DNA from 2 places in the Pseudoalteromonas sp. SWN29 genome. Region 1 is predicted to be linked to the other one. Evidence: predicted binding sites of a transcription regulator. Region 1 holds the regulator's gene; the other holds the start of a gene.
What was found. Region 1 encodes sigma-54, which starts transcription at its own class of promoters, with help from an activator protein. Its sites were predicted from a motif close to GTTGGCACGNNNNTNGNNT; they were not measured.
Positions count from the first base shown of each region.

Region 1 (11,864 bases):
CCGTTTTCATAGTTGCAGCTTTACCCTAAGTGTTTTTTACTTTAGTTATTTGCAAAAGTTTCTAATTTACACCAGCAACCAGGTAGCAGTACCTAAAAAGGCGAATATACCTACAATGTCTGTCACTGTAGTCAGTACTACACTACCTGCAAGCGCAGGATCTATATTCATTCTTTTAAGAATTATTGGAATACTTGCACCAGCAACTCCCGCTACAACTAAATTCATAAACATAGCGAAGGCGAGTACACCACCAAGCATAAAGTCCCATTGCCATAGGGCAATAACACCTGCAATTAACAGCGACCATAAAACGCCGTTTAGTGCGCCAATGGCAAGCTCTTTCATCATCAAGAAACGTTGGTTTGTTTGATTTATATGACCTACTGCAATACCACGGATAACAAGCGTTAACGATTGGCTACCAGCAACACCACCCATAGAAGGGACAATACCGTTAAGTACAGCCAAAATAGGGAGCACATCTAAAGTACCTTCAAAAAAGCTAGCTACAAAAGCAGCTGCAAGTGCAGTCAGCAAGTTAACACCTAACCAAACTGAGCGTTTTTTAGAGCTTTTTAGTACGGGAGCAAAAGTATCTTCTTCATCATCAAGACCGGCTAAGCCTAATAAACTATGCTCAGCATCTTCTCGAATTACGTCAACGATGTCATCGATAGTGACACGACCAAGGAGCTGATCGTTATCATCAACGACGGGGGCCGATATCCAATTATGACGCTCAAATAATTGAGCTACTTCACTTTCATCCATTGAGATTGGGATAGACTCACAATCTTCATCCATTAAATCGCGAACAATCTTTTCTGGTGGATTAGTTAATAATGTACTGAGTGATAAAGCGCCTATAAAGCAGTTATGCTTATCAACAACATATAAGTCATCGGTACCTTCTGGTAACTCGCCACGTAGCCTAATATATCGAAGTACAACATCAAGCGTAACGTCAGGGCGAATGGTCACCGTATCGGTGTTCATGAGCGCGCCAGCAGAACGCTCTTGATACGAAAGTGCTTGTGTTGCACGTTCACGGTCTTGAATGTCCATCGCGCTAACAACGTCTTTGTAAACGGTGTCAGGCAGGCTACGTAATACTTCACCTAAGTCATCATGGCCCATATCTTCGGTTGCGGCTGCAATGTGCTTAGGTTCCATTTGGGCAATAATGCCTAAACGTACATCTTCTGAGAGTTCTTCAAGAACATCGCCTTGCACATCAGGATCAACCAACTGCCAAAGGAGTCGGCGAATTTTATGTGGTGATGATTCTAATAATAATGCGGTATCACAAGGAGCTGTTTTTGCGAGCATGCGCCTAACTTGAACAAATTGACCACTATTGAGTGACTTAGTCACCTGTTTTAGTTGCTGTAGTGGGTAATCTTGTTCAAAAGCTTCAGGCATTGGCGTCCTTTATAAATTTTTATATTACTTTATGGGGAGAGGTGAGTTAACTGGCGTCACTAACCGTATTTATTTTATATATCTGTTTTAGTTGGGGCATTAGTAATGCGAGCATTATTTTTATAACTGTTTATTCTTGTTCATTAAAACGTTGTGCTATTAATTCTCCAACAGCATGTAAAGCTTGCTCAGAATCGGGGCCTTTACATACAACTTTTACTTCTTTGCCTTGGCTACTTTCAAGTAACATTAATGCAAGTACGCTATCGCCTGCAGCTTCTTTGTCATCTTGAAATAATGTAATTGTCGCATCAAACTGCACTGCTAATTGGGCAAGCACGGTGGCTGCTCTGGCGTGCAATCCTAATTTGTTTTTTATTAAAAAAGTGTCTTCACAATGCATAACTTACTCTACCTAAGCTGAACAGGTGATTATTCAGCTATATTATTTTTCTTGTTCGCGATGGCGAATTTTAACATTGGGATGTGTCATTGCAAAACTTTCACCGATAGTTTGCGCTAAATATACAGAGCGATGTTGTCCGCCTGTACACCCAATAGCAATGGTTAAATAACTGCGGTTATTTCGCTCTAAGTGCGGTAACCATGTTTGTACAAATGTCTGAATTTGCCATGTGAATTTTTGCACTATGCTGTGATTGGCCAAATAATCTTTAACGGGTTGATCTAACCCATTTAAAGGTTTTAATTCAGGTTCCCAATGTGGATTTGGTAAAAAGCGTGCATCAAATACGTAATCTGCTTCTTTTGGTATACCGTATTTAAAACCAAACGATTCAAATGTGACAATCAGTTGCTTATCTTTTTTACCTAAAATCTTTTCACGAATAGATTCAGCAAGTTGATGAACACTCAAATCAGTTGTATCTATCATAAAGTCGGCGCGGGTGATTAATACATCAAGTAATTCTTTTTCTTTTTTGATGGCTAAATCAAGAGGCAACGAGTCAATTGATAGTGGGTGTAATCTACGAGTTTCAGAAAAACGTTTGATCAATGTTTGGTCGTCGCTATCTAAATAAAATAACGTAGGTTTTGCAAAGCCAGGCAAGTATTCAAGAATATCGTTAAATTCATCTTGTTGTTTAGGGATGTTACGCACATCAATGCTAACAGCAATTTTATCATAGCTATCAGACACACTGCGAACTAATGAAGGAAGCAAGTTAACTGGAATATTATCTACGCAATAATAACCTAAATCTTCTACAACGCGTAAAGCAACCGACTTTCCAGAACCAGAACGGCCGCTTATGATAATTAACTCCATTTAACACCCTTTATAAAACTATGATTGATTGACAATAACTTGGTAAAGCTCAGCATCTGATTTTGCACTGCGTAACTGTTTACAAAAATCTTTGTTGTTTAGTTTATCAGCAATGGTTGCTAGAGTCTTTAAGTGCTGCTGGTTATCGCCATCTGGTACGATGAGTGCGACGAAAATATCAACAGGGCGATTATCGATTGCATCAAAATTTATTGGAGTTTCGCTAACGAGTACTAAAGCCAAAGGCTCTTCTGCACCGCTCATTCTTCCATGAGGAATGGCAATGCCACGCCCTATACCTGTACTACCCAATTTTTCTCTGCTCATTAAAGCATTAAGAATATCTTGTTGCGGTAAATACGGAAGTTTGTCGTGAGCAAGTTCGCTAATGAACTCTAAAATTCTTTTTTTGCTATTAAAAAGGACCGCAGCTTTGCTGCAGTCCTGGCATATAAGTGAGCTTAATTTCATCATATTAGTGTCGAGCAAGCTTCTCTTTGTGTTTAATTACTTGTCGATCGAGCTTGTCGATCAACGAGTCAATGGCGGCATACATATCTTGATGTTCTGTAGAGGCAAATAGCTCAGCACCGCTTACGTGTATGGTGGCTTCTGCTTTTTGATTTAATTTTTCTACATCGAGAATGACATGAACATTATTAATATGATCAGAGTGTCTTTCTAGCTTCGCAAATTTGGTATTAATATAGTCTCTTAGTGAATCGGTTAATTCTACCTGACGACCAGTTAAGTTTAGTTGCATAAGCATTACCCTCTTTTTTTTGCGTCTTAAATCAAACTTTTACGTTGATTTGACGGTGGAATAGCCAGAGATTCGCGGTATTTTGCGATTGTACGTCTCGCTACTTTAATTCCTTGCTCAGCCAATATATCCGCTATTTTGCTATCACTCAATGGTTTTGCTGAGTTTTCTGCTGCGATTAATTTTCGGATAAGCGCACGGATTGCTGTAGATGAACATTCACCACCGTTTTCGGTGCTTACATGGCTTGAGAAAAAATATTTAAGCTCAAATATACCACGGGGTGTGTGCATATACTTTTGGGTTGTTACGCGCGAAATTGTTGATTCGTGCATTTCTACCATTTCAGCAACATCATTTAAAACCATTGGTTTCATGGCTTCAGGACCGTGTTCAAAAAAGCCTTGTTGTTGCTTAACAATACAATTTGTTACTTTTAATAGTGTGTCGTTTCTACTTTCTAAGCTTTTAATAAACCATTTAGCTTCTTGTAAATGCGAGCGAATAAACTGGCTGTCACCACTGGATTTTACAGTGCGAGACATTGCCGCGTATTGGCTATTAACACGAATTTTAGGCATGCTGTCTGGGTTTAACTCAACAACCCAGCGGCCTTTAATTTTTTTAACTGACACATCAGGAATAACATACTCAGATTCTTCTCTTACAATAGTATCTGCAGGTTTAGGGCTAAGAGTATGTATTAATGTCATTACTTCCTTAAGCTCTTCTTCTTTGAGCTTAGTTTTCTTCATTAATGTACGATAGTCACGAGCAGCTAATAAATCAATATGCTCGGTTAAAATCATTTTTGTTTCATTAATGTAAGGTGTTTCTTTATCAAACTGGTTAAGCTGAATACACAAACACTCTTGTAAACTACGTGCAGCAATACCAACAGGATCAAACAGTTGGATGCGTTTTAATACAGCTTCAATTTCATCAAGTTCGACTTCGTTATCATCTTCGTTTTCTTGATTAAAGCTTTCTAAAATCTCTTCGCAGCTTAGTGTTAAAATACCTGAATCATCGACGGCTTCTACAATCGCAATAGCAATAGCTTCGTCTGTAGGGCTAAATGGCGTTAGTTGTAACTGCCACATTAAATACTCATGGAGCGTTTCAGTAGAGGCGCCTTGGTATATTGATTCGTCTTCAGGCATCGGACCCGATGATGCTGCTGGGGCGGCACTCATGTACTCATCCCAGCTAACATCCATAGCCATGTCGTCACTTAGCGTGTCTTTTGCAAGTGCTTCACCACTATCTTGTTCATATTCGCTTGGAACATCGTCGGCCGATGCGCTAACAGTTATGTCATCTGTATCTGCTTTTTGCTCGTTTTTACCTGCAGCGTCTTCGGAATAGTCTGGTTCTTCAACCTCTAATAGCGGGTTGCTGTCGAGAGCTTCTTGTATTTCTTGCTGGAGATCCAATGTACTGAGTTGCAACAAACGAATAGCTTGTTGCAGCTGTGGAGTCATTGTAAGTTGCTGGCCCATGCGCAGCTGTAGTGATTGCCTCATGTATCTCTAACAATCCTTTTATGTTGTTATAATTAATACTAGCAGATGCTTAAAGACATGGCGTAAATGTTACAGCCTAAATTGCTCGCCTAAGTAAACATCGCGTACTGTTTTATCATTTAATACGTGTTCTGGAGTACCTGATGCAATCAGCTCCCCATGAGAAACAATGTAGGCTTTTTCACAAACATCAAGGGTTTCTCTTACGTTATGATCGGTAATCAATACACCAATCCCACGATTTTTGAGATGTTCTATTATTTTCTTTATATCTAATACCGAAATTGGGTCAACACCTGCAAATGGTTCATCCAATAATATAAATTTAGGATCGGCTGCCAGCGCACGTGCTATTTCCACGCGGCGACGTTCGCCACCCGATAATGCCATACCTTGGCTATCACGAATGTGTTGTATGCTAAATTCATCTAATAATTTATCGAGCGTGTCTTCTCGGGCTTGTTTATTTAGCTCTTTGCGTGTTTCTAAAATAGCCATTAAGTTTTGATAAACAGTCAGCTTTCTGAATATTGAAGACTCTTGTGGTAAGTAGCCAATGCCTAATCTAGCACGACTATGCATAGGTAAAAGAGTAATATCGTTATCATCGATAGAAATTTTACCTTTGTCGCTAGGTACAAGTCCTACTATCATATAAAAAGTGGTAGTTTTACCTGCGCCGTTAGGGCCAAGTAAGCCAACAATACTGCCAGCTTTGACTTCAAGGCCGACGTTTTTTACAACTTCACGGCCTTTATAGCTCTTTGCTAATAGCTCTGCTTTTAATGTGCTCATGGTTGACCTTTGTCGCTTTTTTTACTTTTTTTAGTCTCGATTGGTACTAAAATTGTGTGAACGCGGTCAGTTGAGTTTTCATCTTTTTCGGCACTGATTAGCTGCTGCTCTATATCGTAGGTAATGCTTTTAGCATTTATTTTTTGTCCCGCTTGCGATACTTGTGCATTACCAACAAGCGTTAAAAAACGCTTAGATACATCATAACGTACTTCGTCAGCACTGGCGCTCATAGTCGTGCCATCTGATTGCTTTTCTTCAAAGTGCGCAGGGCTACCTGTAGCAATTAATAATTGTTTATTATCGCCAAGTTCATCGCGTTTATGTACTTCTAAGCGGTCTGCTGTAATTCGGCGATTACCATGAATAATCTCAACGTTTTTCTCAAAAATACCCACGTTAGCTTTTAATTGGCCTTCTTGCTTATCGGCGCTTATTGAAATTTGATTTGCAGCCGGTAGCGAGTTTTGCTCTGCAGCATTACTATTAAACGCCAGTATAAGTGCAGGAATAATAAGTGATTTTAATATTTTATTGGTCATAATATATGGTTCGCGTATGGTTAATTAGTTTTATCACTTCGGTTTTTAAGTCGGCTTCTAGGCCTTTACCAGTGATTTTTAAATTGGGTCCAGTAATGATAACGGGTTGCTCCGAGCGCATTGTTAATAGCTTTATATCTACCTGAATATTATCAGCATTGATTTTGTCTATCATGGCGTTATCGGTTAAGTTTTTGGCAACCACATTACCTTCTAAAATTAATTGTTTGTCTTCGTATAATGTTGCTTCGTCTGCATTTATTTGCCACGTTTGCTTTTCGTTATATAAAGTAAAAATGGGTTTTTCAAAAAATGTAAAACCTAATTGTTGGTATAGCTCCATTTTAGCAGCAGTTACTTTGTGGCTAATTTTACCTTGCTCGTCATAGGCTGTTTGTTTGAGTTCAATGGCTATGTAATCAGGCTTGGCAATAACTTCAGGCTCAGCCTGAGGTGCAACATTAGTTTGTGTAAAATAAGGGTACCAAAGCCAAACCATACAGCTAATGAATAAAACGCTTAATATTATGCGCGCTGCATTCATGAACTAGTGCCTTGTGTAGTCAATGCTTTACCATTTTCAAGCATGAGCAAGTCGGTGAGCTCTCTTACTGCACCAAAGCCGCCAGGCATTTGCGTTACATAGTGTGATAAACGTTTAATAAGTGGGTGGGCATCATTTACTGCAACAGCAAAGCCGACTAATTCCATAACGGGCATGTCAGGACCATCATCACCGATATAAGCAATTTGTTCATCGCTAAGGTTGAGTTTGTCTTTTAATTCTTGATAGGCAATGAGCTTATTTTCTTGGCCTTGATAAATATGCTGTACGGTTAAGCTGCTCATACGTTGTTGCACTATTTGTGAATGACGACCAGTAATTACAGCAACTTCAAAGCCACTGTTTATAAGCGCTTTAATGCCAAAACCATCTTTTGTATTAAACGCTTTTAGCTCTTCACCTTGATTGCCAAGATAAATACGGCCATCAGAAAATACACCATCAATATCGCATATAAGTAGCTTTACTTTTTTAGCGCGTGCTTTTGCATCATCGCTCAGCGGTTGATAGAGTTCTTCAAATTGCATTTATAACACTCCTGCTTTTAATAGGTCTTGCATGTTCAATGCGCCAATAGGCTGATTTAGCTCATTGACAACGATTAAGCCATTTATACGTTTGTGTTCCATAATATTAAGCGCTTCAGCGGCTAAAATATCTTGCGTAGCCGTAGTACATGACTTGGTCATAACAACATCTATTTGAGTTGTATGAATATCTATTCTTTGTTCTAAAATGCGGCGTAAGTCGCCATCAGTAAATAGTCCCACGAGCTGCTGATTTTCATCAACAATGGCTGTCATGCCTAAACCTTTAGCAGACATTTCAATAAGGGCGTCTTTAACTGTTTGTGAAACGTTAATAATAGGTGTATTTACGCCGCTGTGCATAACATCTTTTAAAGTGAGTAATAAGCGCTTGCCTAAACTACCACCTGGGTGAGATAACGCGAAGTCATCAGCAGTAAAGCCGCGAGCTTCTAATAATGCAACTGCCATGGCATCGCCCATCGCAAGCGTTGCAGTGGTACTTGATGTAGGAGCTAGACCCAATGAACAGGCTTCTTTTTCTACTTTAATACACACATGTACATTAGCAAGGGTCGCCATGGTTGATTGCGTATTGCCAGTCATCGATATCATTTTGGCACCAAGTCGTTTTAAAACCGGAATGATATTTAAAACTTCGCTGGTCTCCCCTGAATTAGAAATAAGCATAACCACGTCATTTTTAGTGATCATCCCTAAATCACCATGACTTGCTTCACCAGGGTGAACAAAAAATGCTGGACTGCCAGTGCTTGCAAGGGTTGCCGCTATTTTATTGCCAATATGACCTGATTTACCCATACCAATGACAATAATACGGCCTTCGCAGTCGTACATTAATTGGCACGCGTTATGAAAATTTTCATCTACATATTGTGCAATATCACTAAGTGCTTGGCGCTCAACATCTAAAACGCGAAGGCCTTGTTCAATAAAATTTAGCGTTGCCATCATTTACCCTACTTGACTAAAAATATACCCTTGGTAACCCAAAAACGCTATTAGCAATAAGCCGCCTTCTACTCTATTGATACGTTGGGTGCCTCTAAAGTTCAATGACATAATAATTAGGGCAAGTGTTGCGCCAATCATAATTAATACGTCTCGGCTTACTAATGATGGGTCAATGGCAGAAGGGTTAATAATACCGGCAAGTGGTAATACCGCTAGAATATTAAATATGTTTGAGCCAACAATATTACCTAGTGCTAAATCATCTTCATTTTTAAGTACACCTGCAATAGAAGCGGCAAGTTCTGGCAAGCTAGTACCAATGGCAATAATCGTTAAACCAATTACTAGGTCGCTTAAGCCGAAGTATTTAGCAATATCGACAGCCGAACCTATTAAAAAATGAGAGCTAACAGGTAGGAGTATCATGCCGACTACCAACCAAAATACGGCTTTTTTTGTAGGTACATTGCTAGGTACGTCGTCACAGGCTTCTGAGACAAATGGGTCATCTTGGTTTTTTGCACGCATAGATACAATAATTAGCCCACCGATGAATACAATAAAGCCAACTAAAAGCGCAACACCTTCATTAAATGAAAAGTAGTTATCTGAGAACACATACCAAGTAGCTAAAGATACGAGCATCACTAATGGCATTTCACGTTTTAATGTACTTGATGAAACTGAAAGAGGGCGAAATAAAGCTGTGATACCTAACACAAGTAAAATGTTTGTAATATTAGAACCAACAGCATTACCAACTGCTGTGTCGGTTTTATTAGCCAAAGCGGCAGAGGCTGAAACCATCATTTCGGGTGCTGAAGAGCCCATAGCTACCACGGTTAAACCAACAATAAGTGTAGGTACACCAAAGTTTTTAGCAAGAGCCGCAGCGCCATAAACAAACCTGTCTGCACTCCAAACAAGAGCTGCAAAACCAAGAATTAAAATAACAAACGAGGTAACCATTGTGTTAAGCCAGTTATACAAAATACGGATGGCGCGAATAGTAACAAAAGCCAAGATGAAAGTATAAATAAAAGAGTAAGGTCAACTACGTAACAATGCTGCTTTTAAACAGCTAATTTAAAAATTTAAGCCGGGGTTAAGCTGTTTTGAGCGAGTCTTATAATCCTTTTCATGGGTGTATTACAAAATCTTACGAATTGTTTTTTCCATCTTTGACAAAAAAGCTTTAAAATAGGTGCACTAGTGAACATTTTTATGGAGAGCGACTTGTCGCAATCAATAGTAGAAGTCAAGGATGTTAGCTTTTCGAGAGGCAATAGAACCATATATAAAAATATGAGTTTTAGCGTTCCTAAAGGTAAAATTACTGCGATCATGGGGCCAAGCGGAATTGGCAAAACCACTATGTTGCGTTTAATTGGTGGTCAGCTTAAACCAGATTCAGGTGATATTTTATTTGAAGGTGGCAGCATTCCTAAAATGTCTCGCAAAGAGCTATACGAAGCACGTACTAAAATGAGCATGCTTTTTCAAAGTGGTGCGTTGTTTACTGATATGTCGGTATTTGACAATATTGCGTTTCCTATAAGAGAGCACACAAAGCTAAGTGAAGACCTTATTCGATTAGTTGTATTAATGAAATTACAAGCGGTTGGACTGCGTGGCGCTAAAGATTTAATGCCCTCTGAGTTATCGGGTGGTATGGCAAGGCGTGCTGCACTTGCGCGCTCTATAGCGCTTGATCCTGAGCTAATCATGTACGATGAACCATTTGCAGGGCAAGATCCTATTTCGATGGGCGTATTGGTTAAGCTAATTAAATCGCTTAATGAGGTATTGGGTTTATCGTCTTTAATTGTGACACACGATGTGACGGAGGTAATGAGTATTGCCGATCACGTTATAATTATCGCCGATCAAGGGGTAATTGGTTGTGGTACTCCTGATGAAATGCGCAATCATGAATCTCCTTTAGTTCAACAGTTTTTAAAAGGCTTGTCGGATGGTCCAGTACCATTTCATTTTCCGGCTCAAGCTTATGCAGATGAACTGCTTGGAGAAAAAGCATAATGTTGGATTTATTTCAAAAGCTAGGGCATAAAACGCTAGGACGTTTTGCGGCTCTTGGCCGTTCGGCTTATATGCTGTTTAGTGCGCTAGCGCATGTTCCTAATTTTAAAAAAGGCACACCGTTACTTGTTCGCCAACTTTATATGGTCGGTTCGCAATCTTTGCTGATTATTATGGTGTCGGGTTTGTTTATCGGCATGGTGTTGGCTTTACAAGGCTACACCGTATTAGTTGGTTATGGCGCTGAGGATAGTTTAGGGCCGTTAGTGGCACTGAGTTTATTGCGAGAGTTGGGCCCAGTTGTTACTGCATTACTATTTGCAGGGCGCGCAGGTAGCGCATTGACTGCTGAAATTGGCTTAATGAAAGCAACAGAGCAACTTTCATCACTTGAGATGATGGCAATCGACCCGCTAAAACGAATTATTGCACCGCGCTTTTGGGCTGGCTTTATAAGCATGCCATTGCTTGCCTTAATATTTTCAGCCGTAGCAATCATAGGCGCTCACTTAGTGGGTGTAGATTGGCTGGGAGTTGATACAGGTAGCTTTTGGTCAATCATGCAATCACAAGTATCGTTTCAGCAAGACATACTAAACGGTATTATTAAGAGTTTTGTATTTGCCATAGTGGTGACCTGGATTGCACTTTATAAAGGATATGATTGTGTGCCGACCTCTGAAGGGATCAGCAAAGCAACCACCGAAACGGTTGTTCATTCGTCATTAGCAGTTTTAGGTTTTGACTTTATTTTGACAGCTGTAATGTTTACCAGCTAATAGGGTATAGATAATGAATTCACGGAAATTAGAAATTTTAGTTGGTTTTTTTGTAGCACTTGGCATTTTAGCGTTTGCGATGCTTGCACTTAAAGTTGCCAATTCAGGTATTAGTGGCTCTGGCGAAACATATACGCTTAATGCCAAGTTTGAAAACATAGGCTCGTTAAAAGCACGTGCACCTGTAAAAGTAGGTGGTGTTGTAATTGGTCGTGTTGAATCAATTTATGTTCACCCACAAGAGTTTTTACCCGTGGTAAATATGACCATTGATGCGCAGTACTTATGTCGTTTTTCAGACACAAGCTCAATCTCTATTTTAACGTCGGGTATTTTAGGTGAGCAGTACTTAGGTATTCACCCTGTAATTTCTCCAGATTCAGCTAAGCAACGTTGTTTAGGCGAAACAGTGACTGAAAACAAGCAAGATGAAGCAATTGACGATTTATTTGGTGTAGAAAGTAAAGCACTAGGTGATGGCGATTCAATTACTGATACTAAGTCTGCCATTGTACTTGAAGAATTAATCGGGCAGTTTTTATTCAACCAAGGTAGTGAGTAATTATTATGTTGAAAAAGTTTTTAGCTATTGTAGCAATTGGCACTATGACGCTAACTCAAAGCGTAAGTGCAGCA
Region 1 is NZ_JADYXE010000013.1:11,391-23,254, forward strand. Features, by position in the region: gene I6F53_RS06785 (protein disulfide oxidoreductase) at 1-10, opposite strand, end outside; gene mgtE (magnesium transporter) at 67-1,425, opposite strand; gene I6F53_RS06795 (HPr family phosphocarrier protein) at 1,556-1,828, opposite strand; gene rapZ (RNase adapter RapZ) at 1,871-2,716, opposite strand; gene ptsN (PTS IIA-like nitrogen regulatory protein PtsN) at 2,735-3,187, opposite strand; gene hpf (ribosome hibernation promoting factor) at 3,192-3,479, opposite strand; gene I6F53_RS06815 (RNA polymerase factor sigma-54) at 3,506-5,005, opposite strand; gene lptB (LPS export ABC transporter ATP-binding protein) at 5,075-5,800, opposite strand; gene lptA (lipopolysaccharide transport periplasmic protein LptA) at 5,797-6,342, opposite strand; gene lptC (LPS export ABC transporter periplasmic protein LptC) at 6,332-6,886, opposite strand; gene kdsC (3-deoxy-manno-octulosonate-8-phosphatase KdsC) at 6,883-7,434, opposite strand; gene I6F53_RS06840 (KpsF/GutQ family sugar-phosphate isomerase) at 7,435-8,406, opposite strand; gene I6F53_RS06845 (calcium/sodium antiporter) at 8,410-9,378, opposite strand; gene I6F53_RS06850 (ATP-binding cassette domain-containing protein) at 9,634-10,449, shown strand; gene mlaE (lipid asymmetry maintenance ABC transporter permease subunit MlaE) at 10,449-11,228, shown strand; gene mlaD (outer membrane lipid asymmetry maintenance protein MlaD) at 11,242-11,790, shown strand; gene I6F53_RS06865 (MlaC/ttg2D family ABC transporter substrate-binding protein) at 11,796-11,864, shown strand, end outside.

Region 2 (11,864 bases), on a different contig from region 1:
AAACCCCCACTAAAATTGCCCGCATTCGCTCAGAGCAATATTTAAAATACCGCGAAAAGCTTTTTCAAAACGATGATTTACCTATCGATCATTACATTGCCCCAGAAGCACTGGTCACTAAGTATATTCGCCGTTTAATTGACTACCCTGGTGCTCTGCAAGTATTGCAGTTTGCCGATGGCATGCTCTCGTTAGTCGCCGTAAAAGCTTACTATGGTGGTTTATTAGTAGGTTATGCGTTATCAGCACTTAAAGAACATATTCCTAATGTAGAAACTCGTGTTGCCGCTATTTATCGCCAGGGTAAAGCAATCAAACCACTGGGTACCACCGTTATTGAAGCCGACGACGAAGTATTCTTTATTGCCGCTACAAAACATATACGCGCAGTAATGAACGAGCTACAAAAACTTGAGCGTTCGTACAAAAAAATTATGATCGCTGGTGGCGGTAACATTGGTGCAGGCCTTGCCCGCTCACTTGAAAAAAATCACACAGTTAAACTTATTGAACGCAGTAAAGAACGTGCTGAGCAGCTCTCAGAAATGCTCGACAATACGGTCGTTTTTTGTGGTGACGCATCTGATCAAGAACTACTTTCAGAAGAACATATAGAACAAGTTGATGTATTTATTGCCGTAACCAACGACGATGAAGCAAACATTATGTCGGCCATGCTTGCAAAGCGTATGGGCGCACAGAAAACCATGGTGCTTATTCAGCGTGGAGCTTACGTTGATTTAGTACAAGGCGGCGAAATAGATATTGCCATATCACCGCAACAAGCCACTATATCAGCGTTATTAACTCACGTACGACGTGGTGATATTGTTAATGTGTATTCACTACGTAAAGGTGCGGCAGAAGCTATTGAAGCGGTTGCCCATGGTGATGAAAACACATCTAAAGTGGTTGGTCGTGCAATTGCCGATATAAAACTTCCGGCGGGTACCACTATTGGCGCAATAGTACGTAATGACGATGTGCTGATAGCCCACGACGATACAATTATTATGTCGGGCGATCATGTCATCATGTTTTTAATCGACAAAAAGCACATTACCGTTGTAGAAAAACTATTCCAAGTAAGTGCTATCTTCCTTTAATTATTTCCATTAATTAGCTCCTTAAATTAGTTAATTGAACACACAAAAAAGCCGCTGACTAAGGCGGCTTTAGTGGAGTATGCTTAAATAGTGATTACTGTACTTTTGAAAATTCTTCTTTAGAGATCTCACCATTACCATCAGTATCTAAATCATCAAAAATCTTTACAAGCTGAGGATTAACCTTCGCTTCTTCCATTGAAATCGCGCCGTCGCCATCTGCATCAAAAGAGGAAAAGTCTACTGCTGCGTATGCTGCTGATGAAGATGCTAAAACGATAACTGCAAGTGTTGTATTTAATGTTTTCATAATAATATTCCTAGTAAAATGGGAAGTCCTTTTCAAAGATCCCTGACTGTGAAAAATGTTTAACCTAAAGAGGTTAATTAGTAATTAGCAAACTCTTCTTTAGAAAGCTCGCCGCTACCGTCGGTATCTAGCTCAATAAACTCGGCCATTAAATCCGTATCGACTGCCGCTTCGCTTGGGCTAATTGTGCCGCTACCGTCGATATCAAGGCTGTCAAAATCTGATGCTGCAAATGCAGCTGAAGAAGACGCTAGTGCTATAAGTGCTAATGCTTTATTTAAATGTTTCATAACTTAATCCTTCAATGTTCTATCAAAAAAATTGCTTCGTTTAACTTAAAACGTAATTTTTCACTTCCTTGTTATCCTCTTTCGTAAGCTCCCTTGCCTACTTAGGTTGTCTTTGGCAACTCAGGATAAATACTTTAAATTAAGCTTCTGAAAATTCTTCTTTTGATAACTCACCATTTTGGTCAGTATCAAGTTCTGAGAACATACTCATTAGCTTTGCATCTACTGATGCTTCTGCTTGGCTAATTGCACCATTGCCATCTACATCTAATGTATCGAAATCTGTTGCTGCAAACGCGGCTGAAGAAGATGCTAGTGCCACAAGTGCTAATGCTTTATTTAATGTTTTCATAACGTGTATCCTTCAATTTTTTGAGTAATGTGGGCTCTTAGTAGCGCCCCAGAGTTTTAAGCTTATGCTTGTGAAAACTCTTCTTTAGATAGTTCGCCGTCTTGGTCTGTATCAAGTTCAGAGAACATACTCATTAATTTTGCGTCTACTGATGCTTCTGCTTGGCTAATTGTGCCACTGCCATCCACATCAAGTGTGTCAAAGTCTGTTGCAGCAAAAGCGGCTGAAGAAGATGCAATAGCGATAAGTGCTAAAGTTTTATTAATGCTTTTCATAATATGTATCCTTCAAATTTATGTGTGCGATTAAGTATTTCACTTTGAATCACGATTTCGTTCAGTACACCTAGACTATTACAACTTAGATGCCAACATTTAAAAGCTATTAAATTTCAGATAGTTAAATGTAAAACTCATAAAAAGAAGGGATTTTTAAAGTAATTACTGTTGCCTTTTAGCAACGCTCTTCAAAGTGGATATATTAAAACTATTAAAAACATATAGTTATGTTTAGATAAAAAGATACATTTTTAAATGTATGGAAATTAAAGAAGGGGATTTATAGAATAATTCAGATAAATTTTAACGAGGTAGATTTAATAACACAAAAAAAACCACAATAAATAATACGTAATGCACTGTTTTATTTAAATAATAATTTTAATTATAAAAACAATAAAAAGTATTTTATAAATACTGACGTAAAACACCTTTTTGTTGCAAATAAGCGAAAAGCTATTTATTCAACGGTAGGTTCGAGCGCTGCAGGGTCTATAAAATGCTCTTTCATAAAAGTTTTCATTTCATCCTCGCTTGCTAGTAACTTAATTCCACAACGCACGCCTGTGACATGTTCCTTAACACTGCAAATTTCGCCTTCAAAACTTTTATCACTGCTATTGAGTATTACTGTGCATTGCATATCTTTAATATTTTCATCTTTCTGATCACCTCTAATATCGAACATTACTCCGGTTAGCGAAATATCTTTAATGAGGCCTTCAAGTATTCTGTCGTCACTTAGTTTTAGCTTTGCAGGTAATAAGGTAGGTATACGCGTTTGCGAGCGCAGTGCAAATAACTGCACCTGCTTAGGATAGTTAATAAATATAAGCTTAGCCGGGTGAGACGCTACCGACATTATTTGTTGGCGAAACGCTATAACTTGCCCGCCGCCACCTTCAATTAATGCCCTAACTACAACCATTACACCATCACGTAAATAGTCACTACTAGCAGGTAAACGTCTAGAATTTGGATAATTTAAAATAATAAATTTATTTTCAAGCAAACCAACAAACTCGGTTTTTACACGTTTACTGTCGGTTGGGGTTAATATTTCTAAATCGACCAAACCACTTGTAGTTAGTTGATGTAATTTATCTAGATTTGAAGTTGGCATATCCCTTTCCCACTAACTTGTATTTTAAAATTTAAACGACTCGTTTAACCACGCCAAAATGTAGGCGTAAATAGCACTAATAAGGTAAATATTTCTAGGCGACCAAACACCATTGCAATGGTCAGTAACCATTTAGCACCATCGGTTATGGCACCATAGTGCGAGGCTACATCACCCAAGCCGGGGCCTAAGTTATTTAAACAAGCAGCAGTGGCTGAAAACGCCGTTATATTATCCATACCCGTGCCCATAAGCGCTAACATAATAATAATAAACACCAACGCATAAGCAGAGAAAAATCCCCACACAGCTTCTACTACTTTATCTGGCAGCGCCTTTCTACCCAGCTTGATTGAATATATAGCACGAGGATGAACCAAACGATTGAGCTCACGCACACCCTGCAAATAAAGTAAAAACACGCGCACTACTTTCATACCACCACCGGTAGAGCCTGCACAGCCACCAATAAAGCTCGAAAATATAAGTAAAATAGGTAAAAACAAAGGCCAAGTTGAAAAGTTATCAGTAGCAAAGCCTGCCGTTGTACTCATAGAAACAGCCTGAAATAACGCCTGATCGAGGGTTTCATCGCCATTAGCAAATATTTCATTAGAGGAAAGTACGGTAAAACAAATAACCACCAGCGCTAATTGAATACACAAAAACACCTTAAACTCAGGGTCTCGAATATAAACTTGTATGTTACGACTGGCTACTGCGGCGTAATGAAGGGAGAAGTTAACGGCGGCTATAATTAAAAAGAACACACAAATAAAGTTAATAACAGGGCTATCAAAGTGCCCCATAGAGGCATCGTAAGTAGAAAAACCACCAATAGCCACCGTTGAGAATGCATGACATATAGCATCAAACCACTCCATTCCTGCAGCCCAATAAGCCAGCATACAAGCAATAGTAAGCGACACGTAAATATACCAAAGATGCTTTGCTGTATCGGCAATTCGCGGGGTCATTTTGGAGTCTTTTACAGGCCCTGGTATTTCAGCGCGATATAACTGCATACCACCAACACCAAGCATAGGCAGTATAGCAACAGCAAGTACGATTATACCCATACCGCCAAACCACTGGAGTTGCTGGCGATAAAACAATACCGACTTGGGTAAGTACTCAATACCGGTAAGTACAGTAGCACCTGTGGTGGTTAAGCCTGAGAATGCTTCAAACACCGCATCGGCGAGCGATAGATTAGGTTCTTGTAAAAATATAAGCGGCAAGGACGCAAACGCCCCAAGTACCAGCCAAAACAAAACAACAATTAAAAAGCCTTCACGTGCTTTTAAGTCACCGTTTTCATGGCGGTTTGGGTAATAAGCCATCATGCCAATAACAACACTAAAGATAAATGCTAAAACAAAAGGAACACCACCACCGTCTTTATATATTAAAGACACTAGTGCCGGGGGCACCATGGTAATACTAAACAGCGCAACAAGTTGGCCAAGAATTTTTATGATGGTACGAAATTGCATTTAGCTTGTCGCTTTTATTATTAGTAAATTCAGGCTGAGTAGTATCAACCAAATTAAATAGAGTCAGTATGCATTACATGTAATTTGTGTAGGTTATTACTCTTTAATAGTTAACTCAACTGCGCCGTGACTTAAATCAAAAATATCTTTGATTGCTTGCTGAGCTTCGCGGCTATCTATAGTAATGACCCATTCAATATTAGCAGTAAATTGCTTATCAATATTAAGCACTTGATACTTTGTTTTTAATAACTGCTCTATAGCACCTTGCATGCTGTATTCACTACTCCCAGTAATTTCAACACTGGGAACTTTAAGTACCGTTTGCAATTTTACTAATGCATTATTTAATGAGCCACCATAAGCACGTACTAATCCGCCCGTGCCTAATTTTATTCCGCCAAAGTAACGTGTAACTACAGCTGTGATTTCGCCAAGGCCTGAACCCACCAGCACATTTAACATAGGCTTTCCTGCCGTGCCATTTGGCTCACCATCATCCGAAAAACCATAAACATGGCTGCCACCGGGGTTGCCTGCCACATGTGCCCAGCAGTTATGACGAGCATCGCTATACTTTTCTTCAATACTTTTAATAAATGCTTTGGCTGAATTTAAATCGGGGGTATGTGCAATGTGAACTATAAACGTACTTTTTTTAATTTCTTCTTGATGAAAAACGTCAGCAGCGGGATATTTATATTCAGACATATTTTAAACTTGTAAAAAGGGGGCCAAAAGGCCCCTTTAAATAATGTACGTATTTTAACGTGTATAAACTAATTAGTGTTAACTAGAATTAATCGAGCGCTAAATCTCGTGTCATATTTTCTAAGCTATCTTCGTGAACAATAATGTTATCTTCAATACGAATACCGCCAAATGGTTTAAATGACTCAACCTTTTCCCAATTAATAAACTGCTTATTATCGGTTTGTGCTAAATCACCAAGCAGTGAATCAATAAAGTATAAACCCGGTTCAATAGTAAACACTTGGTTTTTCTCTATTCGACGAGTACAACGCAAGAACGGATGACCTTCAGGCGATGGCTGATGAGTGCCTTTTTCGTCACTCATAAAGCCGCCCATATCATGCACTTGTAAACCAAGGTGATGCCCTAGACCATGCGGGAAGAAAGTAGAGGTAATTTTACGCTCAACAATTTCCTCAGCAGGTAAATTAACAATTTTAAAATCACTTAGAATTTGTGCTATACGGTTATGGCATTCAACGTGTAAATCACCATAAAGCATACCCGGCTTTAAACCTTTACCTAGTTCTATTTGTTGAACTGTCATAGCTTGTACAAGCTCAGCAAACTCACCCTGCTTTTTAAAATCATACGTACGAGTAATATCAGCAGCATAACCATTAAAGTTTGCACCAGCATCAATTAAAAATGAGTTATGAGTGTGTGGCGCTTTTGGATCAAAGTGCGTGTAGTGCAAAATAGCGCAGTTTTCGTTAAGCGCAACAATGTTGCCGTACGGCATTTCATTTTCGCTTTGACGTGTTGCCATTAAGTACGCTTGCTGAATATCGAACTCGCTACCACCATTAAAGAATGTGTCGCGTGCAGCTTTATGCCCATCTACTGCAATGCGGTTAGCGTTGCGTAAACATTCAAGTTCGTACTGCGTTTTATAAGCGCGGTGGTAATGAAAATAGTTAAGTACAGGCTCAGGGTTCATAATACTAAAACCAAGTGCTTGCGCTACTTCAATATATTCGCCCATGTAAGCGTATTTAGCTTTGTCGTATGGTAATAACTTTTCAACTTGATCAGGCTGAAGTAATAGCTCTATATCAAAGTACTCAGCCCAAAAGTCGCGAGGCTCGTCTGGTACTTTATGCCAAAAATCTACTGGACGATAAAATATTAGTTTTGGTTTGTCGCTGCCATTTACCACAATCCAGCAATGAGGATTATCAATAACCGGTAACCACGCTTTAAACTGTGGATTAACTTTAAATGGATAATACATATCATCTAAAAACTGGCGCTTAGCTTGGCCTGAATGAATTACTAATCCTTCTAACCCTTCGCTATTACAAATTGTACGAGTACGCTGTTGCAGTGTTGCAATATGTTCGGCGTATAAAACGGCTAATTTATCCATTGTTAATCCATCTGTTAAATTTAACTTGCTCTGAGTCTACCACTTAAACACTAAGCGCTCAAAAAAGGGGGATATTTAACATGTAAACATCCCCCTTATTAATACCTATACCTATCGTGTTAAGTTATTGGTCGATTGGTATCATATATTCAACCGCCCATTTTCATTTCGAGTAGCGGCGCTAATACATTACCTTCTCGGCCCATTCTTGTATGGTAAACCTGTCTGTACGCAAATACATTTTTTACGTAATCACGGGTTTCGCGATACGGAATAAGCTCTACCCATAACTCAGCCGGAATAGCGTCATCAGGTAACCAACGCTTTATACGGTGATAACCCGCATTATAAGAAGCTGTTGCCAGCACTTCATTGCCATGGTTTTTCTTTTTTAAGTATTGTAAGTAACTCGTACCCAACCTAATATTTGTTTTAGGTTGATATAAACGACTACTTGTCACACTGCCTTTATTTACATACTCAGCAGTACTAGGTAATAACTGCATTAAACCACGTGCATTAGCATGCGAGCGTGCATCTGGCGCAAAAGAGCTTTCGCGCCTTGCAATAGCAATACTCCAGGCAACATCTATCTTGCTACGTTTACTGTAGCGCTCAAAAACATCTTGAAACGCAAACGGAAAACGTTGCTCTACGTTATCCCACGCTTTAATTTTTGCTAAAGTAAAAATAGTACTGTCGTGCCAACCTAAATCGGTAGATAGTTGTGATGCTGCTAGCTTTTCTTCATCGCTAGACGTATCCGTTAAATAATTCCACTCACGGCGCGCCGACGTAAAGCGCTCAATATCGTAAAGTGCTTTTGCGCGCTTATAACCTGGTGCATTCCTTACTTTATCTACAAGTACCTTATCAACAGCTAAAGGTTGATTATTTAAATCAACAGGTAAACCCAAACGCGCAGCTGCTAAAAAGCCGTAATAATCACGATTAGCCGCTACGGTTTTCCAAATGTCGTCGGCTTTTTGTTGCTCACCACGTTTTGCATAGCTGTAAGCTAACCAATATTGTTGGCCAAGGCTTAAGTTTTCTTTACCTGTAAAAAACGCAGCGATACCTTCCCAATCTTGGGTTTTGAGCATATTGCCCAGTTGCCATTGAATAAGCTTGCTGTCTAGTCGCTCTTTTGGCACTTTATTTAGCCAAAAGCTCGCTTGTTTATGCCCGCTTGAAGCAAGCGACAATGCAAAAGTGTAATACACACCCGCTTTTTCCTCATCACTGTACTTAAATATTTTTTCTAACTTTTCCCACGCCTTCAAAGCAAGCTCTTTATCGCGCCATATTAAACGCTTAACACCATAAAGTGCTATTTGGCCTTCTTTAGCTGACTTATTTTTATATCTATATAATCCAGCTGCAGCGCTTGGATCTTTACGTACTTTTAAATATAAATCTGCTAAGTAGCTTTCATTTTTAGGTAACAGCGTTTTTAAATAAGGTAGTAAGCTTTGCGTACCGCCATCAGCAGCAAGTGTAACGCGCTTCCAAACGGTTTCTTCTTTCATGTAGCCTTTTTTACGCCACTGTGAAAATAAACTATCGCACTCATTTGGCTGCGACTTACCCACAGCCCATAGGTCGGTTACCTGATTAAATATTGCTTTTTCAGGTGCGCCCAAATCAAGCTGAAAATCTAAATAAGTACAGGTAAGCCCAGTATTAGACGTTTCACGGTAATTACGAATATAAGCTGCTTTTTTATTTTTCTTTTTTAAATACTCTAACCATGCTTTACGTACCGGCCACTCAAGCGGAGTATGTTGATATATGTTTAAATAGTCTTCTATCTCTGCTTGATACTTAATATTTGGATGGCGCTGCCAATATGTTTTTTCAACGTAAGGTTTCAACGGATGATTTAAGCCACTAACCGCTTCTTTAAAGTCTTGGTAGCTTCCGTACCTTACTTTTTTTTCGGCATCTAAAAATGCCTCGTTATCGATACTTGCCTCGGCAGAATAAAGAGGGAAAATGAATGCAGCTGCCGCAACACTTAATAAATATTTTTTCATAATGTCCTTTAATAAAAAATTAAAGTAGTGAATAAAAACTTTTCAACCACCTTAGCACCAAACCAGCTATATTTTAACCAGTCGATTGTAACCGAGTTAAATTTTTCGTTGCATTTTTAATTTAAAGCAAGCACACTGATTGAAATGCAAACTCATCGTACCAGTCTTAGTTCGTCAACTAGGGAGAATAATAATGTTATATAAAAGCGATTCCTTTGAAGTTAGCTTCCTAAAGGAAAGCATCGCCGAGTTTAAGTTTTGTGTTGCAGGTTCTGTAAACACATTATCTCAAAAAACTCTTTCAGATTGCGCGGCAGCATTAAAAGAATTAGCCGCTAATACTGATATCAAAGGCATGATTTTTACCAGTGATAAAGAGCACTTTATTATTGGTGCCGATATCTTCGAATTTTTACCAACGTTTACTAAACCAGAAGCAGAATTAGTAACGTGGATCAAAAATGCAACAGACGTTTTTGATGCAATCGAAGATTTACCATTCCCAACCCTAACCGCTATAAACGGTATGGCACTTGGCGGTGGTTGTGAGTGGGCACTTGCTACCGATTATCGTATAGCAAGCGAAACTGCTAAAATGGGCCTACCAGAAGTTAAGCTTGGCATAATGCCTGGTTTTGGTGGCACAGTGCGCTTACCACGTATCATTGGCGCCGATAACGCAATGATGTGGATTACCTCTGGCGCAGAAAATCGCGCAGCAGATGCCCTTAAAGTAGGTGCGTTTGACGCGGTAGTTAGTACTGACAAACTTTTAGAGTCAAGTGTATCAACGCTTGAACTTGCGATTGCTGGCAAGCTAGATTGGCAAGCAAAACGTAACGTAAAACTACAGCCACTTAAATTAAACCGTGTTGAGCAAGGCATGAGCTTTGCAATGGCAGAAGGTATGGTAATGGGTAAAACCAAAGGCCACTATCCTGCACCGGTTATGGCTGTACGTACTATTAAAGCAGCGGCAAACTGTACTCGCGATGAAGCAATGGCAATCGAAAATGCCAACTTTGCTAAATTAGCACGTACACCAGAAGCAGCAGCTCAAACAGGTATATTCCTAGCTGACCAATACATTAAAGGTAAAGCACGTAAATTTGCTAAGCACAGCGATGTAGAAATTAAACAAGCAGCTGTATTAGGTGCAGGTATTATGGGCGGCGGTATTGCATACCAGTCTGCTTATAAAGGCACACCTATTATAATGAAAGACATCCAACAAGATGCGCTTGATTTAGGTATGGGTGAAGCGTCTAAGTTATTAGGTGCAAAAGTTAAGCGTGGCCACATGCCAATGGAAAAAATGTTGGCAACTCTTAGTAAAATCAAACCAACACTTAACGATTCAGACCTACAAAGCGCCAACATTATTGTTGAAGCCGTTGTAGAAAACCCTAAAGTTAAGCAAGCAGTACTCGCTGATCTTGAAAAGAACATGCCAGAAGGCACTGTACTTACTTCAAACACATCGACTATTTGTATTGATTTACTAGCAGAAGCGCTAGATAAGCCAGAAAATTTCTGTGGTATGCACTTTTTCAACCCAGTGCCAAAAATGCCATTAGTAGAAATTATCCGTGGTGCAAAAACCTCAGATAAAACGATTAATGCAGTAGTTGATTACGCGCTTAAATTAGGTAAATCACCAATTGTTGTTAACGATTGCCCAGGCTTTTTTGTAAACCGTGTTTTATTCCCTTACTTTGCAGGTTTTAGCAAATTAGTGGTTGAAGGCGCTAACTTTGCAAAAGTAGATAAAGTAATGGAAAACGTATTTGGCTGGCCTATGGGTCCGGCTTACTTACTTGATGTTGTAGGTATTGATACAGCGTTCCATTGTACTGGCGTAATGGCTGACGGTTTCCCTGAGCGTATGGCGCGTGCTGATAAAGACCCTGTAACTATTTTTGCCAACGAAAAACGTTTTGGTCAAAAGAACAAAGCCGGTTTTTACAAATACGAAACAGATCGTCGCGGTCGTCTTAAAAAGTCTCATGACGAGACAGCAGTTGAGCTATTAAGCCCAATTACAGATGCACCAAAAGAATTTGATAAACAAGAAATCATCGACCGTTGTATGATTCCAATGATTAACGAAGTGCTACTTTGTTTGCAAGAAGGCATTGTTGCCTCTCCGCAAGAAGCAGATATGGCATTAGTTTATGGTGTTGGTTTCCCTCCATTTAGAGGCGGCGCGTTCCGTTACTTAGATCAAACTGGATTAGCTAACTTTGTTGCAGCAGCAGACAAATACGCTCACCTAGGTGCGATTTACCAAGTATCTGAGCAAACTCGCAAGTGGGCCGAAGAAGGTCGTGTTTTCTATAAGGTGGAAGGTTAATATCATGAATAATCCAGTAATTGTAGATTGTATCCGCACACCAATGGGTCGCTCTAAAAGTGGCGTATTCAAACATAAACGTGCTGAAGACTTAAGCGCACATTTAATGAAAGGCTTACTTGATCGCAACCCAGCAGTTGATCCAGCATCAATTGACGATATTTATTGGGGTTGTGTACAACAAACATTAGAGCAAGGCTTTAACGTAGCACGTAACGCAGCATTACTTGCCGGTATTCCGCACAGCGTACCTGCTGTAACGGTTAACCGTTTATGTGGCTCGTCAATGCAAGCATTGCATGACGCTGCACGCGCAATAATGACAGGCGCTGGCGACACTTACCTAATTGGTGGTGTTGAGCACATGGGCCACGTACCTATGACTCACGGCAACGACT
Region 2 is NZ_JADYXE010000029.1:8,302-20,165, forward strand. Features, by position in the region: gene trkA (Trk system potassium transporter TrkA) at 1-1,106, shown strand, start outside; gene I6F53_RS12215 (EF-hand domain-containing protein) at 1,201-1,416, opposite strand; gene I6F53_RS12220 (calmodulin) at 1,494-1,706, opposite strand; gene I6F53_RS12225 (EF-hand domain-containing protein) at 1,846-2,058, opposite strand; gene I6F53_RS12230 (EF-hand domain-containing protein) at 2,121-2,333, opposite strand; gene I6F53_RS12235 (flagellar brake domain-containing protein) at 2,797-3,459, opposite strand; gene I6F53_RS12240 (TrkH family potassium uptake protein) at 3,504-4,955, opposite strand; gene I6F53_RS12245 (YigZ family protein) at 5,052-5,666, opposite strand; gene pepQ (Xaa-Pro dipeptidase) at 5,755-7,077, opposite strand; gene I6F53_RS12255 (transglycosylase SLT domain-containing protein) at 7,227-9,113, opposite strand; gene fadB (fatty acid oxidation complex subunit alpha FadB) at 9,307-11,466, shown strand; gene fadA (acetyl-CoA C-acyltransferase FadA) at 11,471-11,864, shown strand, end outside.
Region 2: I6F53_RS12230 (EF-hand domain-containing protein) is a predicted target of sigma-54. The motif match lies at 2,412-2,430, and genes of this name have one in related genera.